DNA from 2 places in the Achromobacter deleyi genome. Region 1 is predicted to be linked to the other one. Evidence: riboswitches for the same ligand, from Rfam matches in the RefSeq annotation. Region 1 holds a riboswitch; the other holds the start of a gene.

The links. A riboswitch is a leader RNA that binds a small molecule or an ion and turns the genes downstream of it on or off. The one in region 1 is predicted to bind manganese.
Region 2: it holds a riboswitch for manganese, as region 1 does, so the genes downstream of both, I6I07_RS01455 (sodium:calcium antiporter) here and mntP (manganese efflux pump MntP) in region 1, are expected to answer to the same signal.

Annotation. Positions count from the first base shown of each region.
Region 1 covers NZ_CP065997.1:3,542,553-3,546,441, forward strand. Annotated here, with positions in the region: gene I6I07_RS16250 (DUF3440 domain-containing protein) at 1-1,002, opposite strand, end outside; gene mntP (manganese efflux pump MntP) at 1,210-1,773, opposite strand; yybP-ykoY riboswitch at 1,779-1,957, opposite strand; gene I6I07_RS16260 (tRNA-binding protein) at 2,000-2,371, opposite strand; gene I6I07_RS16265 (PQQ-binding-like beta-propeller repeat protein) at 2,426-3,889, opposite strand, start outside.
Region 2 covers NZ_CP065997.1:340,877-344,765, reverse strand. Annotated here, with positions in the region: gene I6I07_RS01465 (TM2 domain-containing protein) at 72-536, shown strand; gene I6I07_RS01460 (aminopeptidase P N-terminal domain-containing protein) at 595-1,938, opposite strand; yybP-ykoY riboswitch at 2,081-2,235, shown strand; gene I6I07_RS01455 (sodium:calcium antiporter) at 2,315-3,319, shown strand; gene I6I07_RS01450 (hypothetical protein) at 3,775-3,889, shown strand, end outside.

The DNA.
Region 1 (3,889 bases):
CCGCGCGTACACCAGGCGCAGCGCGGCCGGCATGCTGTCGAGCAGGAACTGGCTGTACTGGCGCCAGGTGCCGAAGGTGGGCGGCAGGCCGAGGCCGCCGCGATAGCCGAGGAAGCGCTGGCGGCAATAGCGCGCCGCGTAGTTGGCGCCCTGCACGCGCTTGACCGCGCGGAACCAGGTTTCGGGCTCGAGCTTGTGGAACAGGTCCAGCCCCTTGCGCTGGTCGTCGCCATACGGCTGGCAGATGCGCATCTGCGAATACGGCACGCCGGCGCGCAGCATCTGGTCGTAGAGGTGGTTGTAGGCATGGCCGTTTTCGCCGGTGTAGCGCCACAGGTCTTCGAACTTCCAGTCGTAGATCGGGAAGAAGGTGACGCCGTTGTTGCGCTGCTTGTCGCGCGTGCTCCAGGCCAGCGGCTTGTGCGTGCCGGGCGGCGTCCAGGCGCATTTCTTGGTGCGGCGCTTGATGGCCAGATAGCGGTTGAGCGATTCGTCGGAGCGGATGCCGACCAGGAACGCGGTGGGCATGTCGCGCGACAGCCATTGGTTGAATTCGGGCACGAATTCCTCGAATTCCATGCGATGGCGGTAGAACGGAAAATAGCCGGGGTCGTTGATGACGGACGGATGCCGCGGCAGCGGCCGGATCCAGTCGGCCTCGCGGCCGGGCTCCCAGGTGCACCAGTAGGGTTCGCGCAGGCTCGAGGCATTGCGCAGGTTGATGGGCAGGCAGATCCACCAGGGGTGGATGTCGGCGCGGTCGAACATGTGCGCGACGTGCGCGATGGTGGCCTGGTATTGCCCTTCGAGGTCGATGAAGACCGCGTGCACCGGGCCGCGCCCCATTTCGCGCGCGACCTCGAGCGCCAGGTGCAGGGTGACGGAACTGTCCTTGCCGCCGGAGAAGGCGACGCAGACCCGTTCGAAGTTCTGGAACACCAGCCGGATGCGGGCCTTCGCGGCTTCGTGGACGTCGAGGTCGCGGTAGTGTTTCAAGGCCATGGGGGTTGCATCCTGTTCGCGTCGTTCCCGGTTGGGCGCGCAGGCCGGCGCAGGATGCGCCTTGGTGGCCGGGCAGGGACGAATCATGCGTTCGCGCCGCAACGAGCGAGTGAGGATAGCCCGATCTCAAGGCGCGATCGGGGTGATTCCGTCCGCTATTGATCGGGCGTGCCGCGCCCGCCCGACGGGGGCGCGGCGGCGGGCGGCTTACGCCTTCAGGTGCTCGTACAGGATGGTGGCGCCGATGCCGATCAGCGCCAGGCCGCCGAGCACTTCGGCGCGCTTGCCGGCGACGCTGCCGACCAGCCGGCCGATCATGACGCCCAAGGTGACCATCAGCATGGTCGCCAGGCCGATCGCCAGTGCGGTGACGGCGATGTTGTTGTCGATGAAGGCCAGGCTGACGCCGACCGCCATGGCGTCGATGCTGGTGGCGAAACCGGTGGCGGCCAGCAGCCAGAACGAATGGCGGCCGACCGGCGTGGCTTCCTCCTGGTCGGCGCCCAGGCCGTTGCGGATCATCATCGCGCCCAGCACACAGAGCATGCCGAAGGCGATCCAGTGGTCCCAGTCGCGCACGAACTGGGCGGCCATCGAGCCGAGGGCCCAGCCGATCACGGGCGTGATGGCTTCGATCACGCCGAAGATCACGCCGGTGCGCAGCGCTTCGGACAGCCGTGGCTTGTGCAGGGCGGCGCCCTTGCCGACCGCCGCGGCGAAGGCGTCGGTGGACATGGCGAAGGCCAGGACGAGAGTGGAGAGGGCGTTCATGCGGGAGAGGCTCCGACCGGGCGAAACACACAGACTTTCCATATCGCCCGGTCAAGAGCTATGGAAAAGTCCGTGGTCTCGCCAAACCGTGTCGGTTGCCGGCGCCATGGCCAGAAGGGCCAAGAGTGTTGACGCGGGCGCTTCCGGACGGGGCCGGAAGAGGCTACTCCCCAGGGAGGCTTGCAGTGTAGCAAACGGCGCGGCGCGCCGGGCTAAATTTTCAGGTTCAGGTCAGCCGGGCGCCGTCGGGCACGTCCAGTTCGGGCGTGACCAGCACGGTCTGGTCGGCGGCGTCGGCCAGGCCCAGCACCAGCACTTCGGAGCGCACCGGGCCGACCTGGCGCGGCGGGAAGTTGACGATGCCGAGCACGCGCTTGCCCGGCAGTTGCTCGAGCGTGTAGCGGCCGGTGATCTGGGCCGAGCTTTTCCTGACGCCGACGCCGGCGCCGAAATCAATGGTCAGCTTGTAGGCCGGCTTGCGCGCCTCGGGGAAGGGATCGGCGGCGATGATGGTGCCGACGCGGATGTCGACCTTCATGAAGTCGTCGAAGCTGACGGTGGGGGCGGGCGGGGTGGCGGGGTCCTGGGTGTAGTGCATGGGCGTGGGCGATCGGTTCAAGGGGAGCGGGCGGCGGCGCCCGCGATGGCCTCATCATGCCAGATCGATGCCGCCGCGGGTCGCGCGCAGGGTGCGCAGGGTAGCCAGGTCGACGATCGCGATGCGGCCGTCGAGGGTGCCGACGGCCAGTTTGCCGCCATGCGCGGCGAGGGCGTAGAGCACGGTGGCGATGCCGCCGATGCGGACCCTGGCGGCCAGCAGCAGGTCGCCGCTGGCGGCGTCGATCAGCATCAGGCTGCCGTCGAGGAAGGCGGCCAGCACCAGGCCGTCTGCCACCACGATGGCGCTGGCCGAGGCGGGGGTGGCGTGGCGCCAGCGTTCCTGCCCGCGCGCCAGCGATTTGCGGTAGATGAAGCCGCGATAGGCGTTGCCGACCGTGGGCGAGTAGTGCTTGCCGGCGATCACCACGCCGGCGCCGAGCGCGTCGTCGACGTAGGCGCCGCGGCATTCCATGGCGTGGCTGGCCGGCGTGCCGTCCGGCTTGAGCAGCGGCCACAGGCGTTCGAGGCGGCCGTCGGCGTGGACCCGGCACAGGTGCTTGCCCTCGTGCGAGCCGGGCGGCGTGCCCTGCAGCGTGAACAGGTCGGGCGCGCCGTTGATGCCGAGGTAGTGATTGAAGCAGTCGTAGTGGCCGAGGTCGAGGCGCCGTGCGTCGGTCAGGGTGGGGTCCAGCAGCACGTCGCCGGCCGCGCGCCGGCGCGTGTCGATGCGGTCGCGGCGGCCCAGCACGCGGCCGTCGGCGCTGGCGCTGAAGGTGTATTGGCCGTCCTCGTCGCGCACCGCCGTCAGCTCGTCGCCGCGCAGCGCGTACAGCCGCGAGTCGCGGCGGAAGCGGTCGGCGGGGTCGGGCGGGGCGATGGCGTGCACGATGAGCGGCGTGGTGCGCAGGATCTCGGCGCCGCGGCCGCCGCCGTCGTGGCGCGCGAGCAACGCGCCGTCGGCGCGGTAGCGCTCGAGCAGGCAGCCGTCGTGGACCGCGGCGAGCGTGTCGGCGTCGAGCCACGCCAGGTCCCAGATGGCGCCGCGCAGGCCCAGGTCGGGCAGGCCCAGCCAGTCGGCCAGGCGCGCGGCGGCGTCGCCGACATCAGGTGGCGTGGCGCGGTCGAGGGTGGCGGTGGCGGGGTCCAGTTCCGGCGTGGCCGTGCCGGCGGCGGTTTCAACGCGCAGCAGCGTTTCGAAGGCCGCGGGGGCATCGTCGTCCTGTTCGTCCCACGATTCGTCCCAGGGGCGCACCCAGGCCTCGATGCGGCCGTCGTCCAGGTAGCGGCACCGCACCACTTCGGGCACGTTGAGGAAGGGGCGATGGCTGGCGCCGCTTTCCCAGTTCCAGGCGATCAGCTCGCCTTCGAACAGATAGCCGCCGTCGTAGCTGCCCGCGCCGATGGCGATGACGGGCTGGCCGGGATGGAAGGCGACGTCGTTGACGGGCAGGCGCGGCGCGTCGCAGGCCGCGAACGGCACGGGATCGCCGCGGCGGTACAGGCCGACGCGGTAGCG
Region 2 (3,889 bases), 3.2 Mb from region 1:
TTTACCTGTCCACTACAATCCGGGTCTGCCGGCGCGGCTTGGCGCCCGGGACCCTTTACCGGTTGATTGATATGACGCAGCTCGAGGCTTCTTCTTCGCTGTCCGCCGCAATCCCGCGCCGCCCTCGCGGCAAGGTCGCCGTCGGCTTGCTGGCCTGTCTGTTCGGCTGGCTCGGCGCGCACTGGTGGTACCTGGGCCGGCGCCATGCCTGGCTGGTGACGGCGTTGGCGCTGCTCAGCCTGTTCTGCGCGTTCCGCTACTACCCGGTCTGGTACGACAACCCGGCCTTCTTCCTGCTGTTCATCCCGATGATCGACGGCTTCATCGAGAGCGCGGTGTTCTCGCTGATGCCGGATGAGAAGTTCGACCGCCTCTACAACCCCGGGCTGCCGCCGTCTCCCAAGACTGGCTGGGGGCCGGTGCTGGTCGCCATCCTGGCGTGCCTGGTGGGCGCCACCGTGTCGATGTTCGCGATCGCGATGGTGGTGGTCTACGTGTGGGTGGCGATGGGCTGGCTCGAAGGCCTGACGCTGTAGGCCGGGGCCGCCATCCAGGCCGGGGCCCGTGCCATACCGGGCCCGCGCGACCGCTCTCTCATTCGCGCATCAGCGCCTCGATCTCGCCGGCCTGCACCGGCACGCCGCGGCTGATCAGTTCGCAGCCCTCATCCGTCACCAGCGCGTCGTCCTCGGTGCGGATGCCGATGTTCCAGTAGGCCTCGGGCACGTCGTCGGCCGGGCGCACGTAGATGCCTGGCTCGATCGTCAGCATCATGCCGCTTTCCAGCTTGCGCCAGGGGCGCTCGGCGCCGGGGCCGCCGCCCGGCTGGCGGTAGTCGCCCACGTCGTGCACGTCCAGGCCCAGCCAGTGGCCGGTGCGGTGCATGTAGAAGCGGCTGTAGTCGCCTGACTCGATCACGCCGTCCAGCGAGCCCTTCAGCAGCTTCAGGTCCAGCATGCCTTGCGCCAGGACCCGCACCGCGGCTTCATGGCCGTCGTTCCAGCCGCGTCCGGGCGCGGTCGCCTGGGCCGCGGCTTCCTGCGCCGCCACCGTCAGGTCGTACAGCGCGCGCTGCGGGCCGCTGTAGCGGCCATTGACCGGGAAGGTGCGGGTGATGTCGCTGGCGTAGCTGTCGACTTCGCAGCCCGCGTCGATCAGCACCAGGTCGCCGTCGCGCAGCAGCGCCTTGCCTGCGGGGTAGTGCAGCACGCAGGCATTGGCGCCGGCCGCGACGATGCTGTTGTAGGCCACCGCCTGTGCGCCATGGCGGCGGAATTCATACAGCAGTTCCGCTTCCAGTTCGTATTCGCGCATGCCGGCGCGCGCCGCCCGCATGGCGCGCGCGTGGGCGCCTGCCGAGATCTTGGCCGCGCGCCGCATCGCGGCGATCTCGCTGGCGTCCTTGACCAGCCGCATCTCGGCCAGGATCGGCCGGATGTCCTGTTGCCGCATGGGAGGCTGGTGGCCGCCGCGGCTGGCCTCGCGCGCCGCCGCCAGCCAGCGGTGCAGGCGACCGTCGGTGCGCTTGTCGCCGGCCAGCGGCGCGTACAGGGTCGGCAGGTCCAGCAGCAGCTTGGGCATCAGTTCGTCGAGCGCGTCCAGCGCATGCGCGTCGTCGAAGCCGAAATGCTCGGCCGCGGCCTCCGGGCCGAAACGCCGGCCTTCCCAGATCTCGTGCTCGACATGGCGCGGCCGGCAGAACAGCAGCGCGCGGTCGGTGGCGCCGGCGATCAGCACCAGCCAGGCGCCGGGCTCGGTGAAGCCGGTCAGGTAGAAGAAGTCGCTGTCGTGCCGGTAGGGGTATTCGGCGTCGCGGTTGCGGATGGCCTCGGGCGCGGTGGCCAGGATGGCGATGCCGCCCCCGTCGGCGCGCATCCGCTCCATCAGGCGCTGGCGCCGGGCGGCGAAGGGGGCGATATCGGCGGGAGGCAGGCTCATGAGGGGCAGGGGCGCGCGGCCCGGCGGGAAGCTGAGATGCCGTTTACTTTACTCGCCGTGCCGCGGATGCGACAGTCCGCGTCCATTTCCACGCCGCGGGCAGGGATTCATTGGACTGTCATGGGCGCGCTGCTACAATCGCCGCACTGTCATTGGGGAGTAGCCATCCTTTGTCCCCAAAGGAGTTAGCGTCAACAGACTTGGTGGTTCGGTACCGCGTAGCGGTCGCCAGAACTCCATGGCGCTAACGGTCTCCATGTCGCGGCCCGCCCGCGCATGGATCAGCCAGGCGAGACCTTTGGCCGCGTTGCGTTCACCCTGGCCGGGCGAGCCGCGACGTCGCGCCAATTGGTTTCTGCTCGTCCGGCTCGTCTATATGTTGCTCACCCTGTTCCTGTTTTTCCTGTCCGCGGCAGTGATCTATCTCGCCTGCGAATTCTTCGTCAATGGCGTCGAATGGGTCGGACACCGCTTCCAGCTTGGCGCCACCGCGACCGGCACCGTGCTGGCCGCGTTCGGCACCGCCTTGCCCGAGAGCGCCGTGACCTTCATGGCCGTGGTGTTCGGCGAAACCCCCGAACAGAAGGACATCGGCGTCGGCGCGGCCATGGGCGGCCCGCTGGTGCTGGCGACGCTGGCCTACGCCGTGGTCGGCCTGGCCCTGTGGCGCGCGCGCCGCGGCCAGCCCGCGCAGGCCAACTGTATCAACGCGGACCAGCGCCGGCTGGCCCGCGACCAGGCCTGGTTCATGGGCATCTTCGTCTTCAAGGTCGGACTGGGCCTGCTGGCCTTCGCCTGGAAGCCCTGGCTGGGCATCCTGTTCCTGGCCACCTATGGCCTGTACATCAAGCGCGAACTGAGCAACGACGAGGAATGCATCGACTGCGAAGACCTCGAGCCGCTCAAGCTGCGTCCGCGCGACGACAATCCGTCGATGTTCTGGGCCGCGACCCAGACGCTGCTGGCCCTGGTCGTGATCGCCGGCGCCTCGCACGTGTTCGTCAACCAGATCGAAATGCTCGGCATCGCCATGGGCGCCTCGCCGCACGTGGCCGCGCTGCTGCTGGCGCCCGTCGCCACTGAATTGCCGGAGATCATGAACGCGCTGATCTGGGTGCGTCAGGGCAAGGAACGGCTGGCGCTGGCCAACATCTCCGGCGCCATGATGATCCAGGCCACCATTCCCAGCGCGCTCGGTATCTTCCTGACGCCGTGGCTGCTCGATGGCCCGCTGCTGGCCGCCGGCCTGTTCACCATGCTGTCGATCGGCCTGCTGTGGCTGCGCTTCCGCCGCGCCGGCATGAGCGTACCGGCGCTGTCCGCGGTGGGCGGTTTCTACGCCTTGTTCGCGGCCTACCTGGGCTGGCATTTCTACGCCTGACAAGGGCGGCGTGGGCCTGAAGGCGCGCGGCGCAGAAGCCCCGCGCCTTTTTTGCACAAAAGCGGCCTTTTCTGCCCATAAACCTTGTCCATCAGTGGAAACCCGCGTAAAATTTGGCCCGTTATCCATCCCAGGAGCAGTCTTCGTGAATACCGATTCCGGCGAAAGTAGTCGATCTTGCATCGACGTCGCTGTTTGACAGGACCACGCAGAACTCCATCTGCCGCAGCCTGTTGAACAGGTTGCGGTTGTATCCCAAGCCCCGGGCTTCTTGCCGGGCAGCAGCGCAGGCCCACGGCCTGCCGGGATTCTCCCCAACGTAAACCGCCAGAACCGCCGCTAGTCGCAGCGCCTGCGTTCGCGCACGTCTTTTTCGTGCCCGCCCGCCATGCGCCGTGTGCCTGCGTGCGCGCGTATGCGCGAAAGCCGCTCCCCATTACGCAATGGAGGCCGCTATGCGTTTCTTCGACTTGTTCCTGCGCCGCGCCGGCGTGGACCGTGCCACCGCCATGGGCCGCCGCCGCGGCACCTCGCGCCTGACGGTCATCTGCCCGCGCGATGAACTGGGCG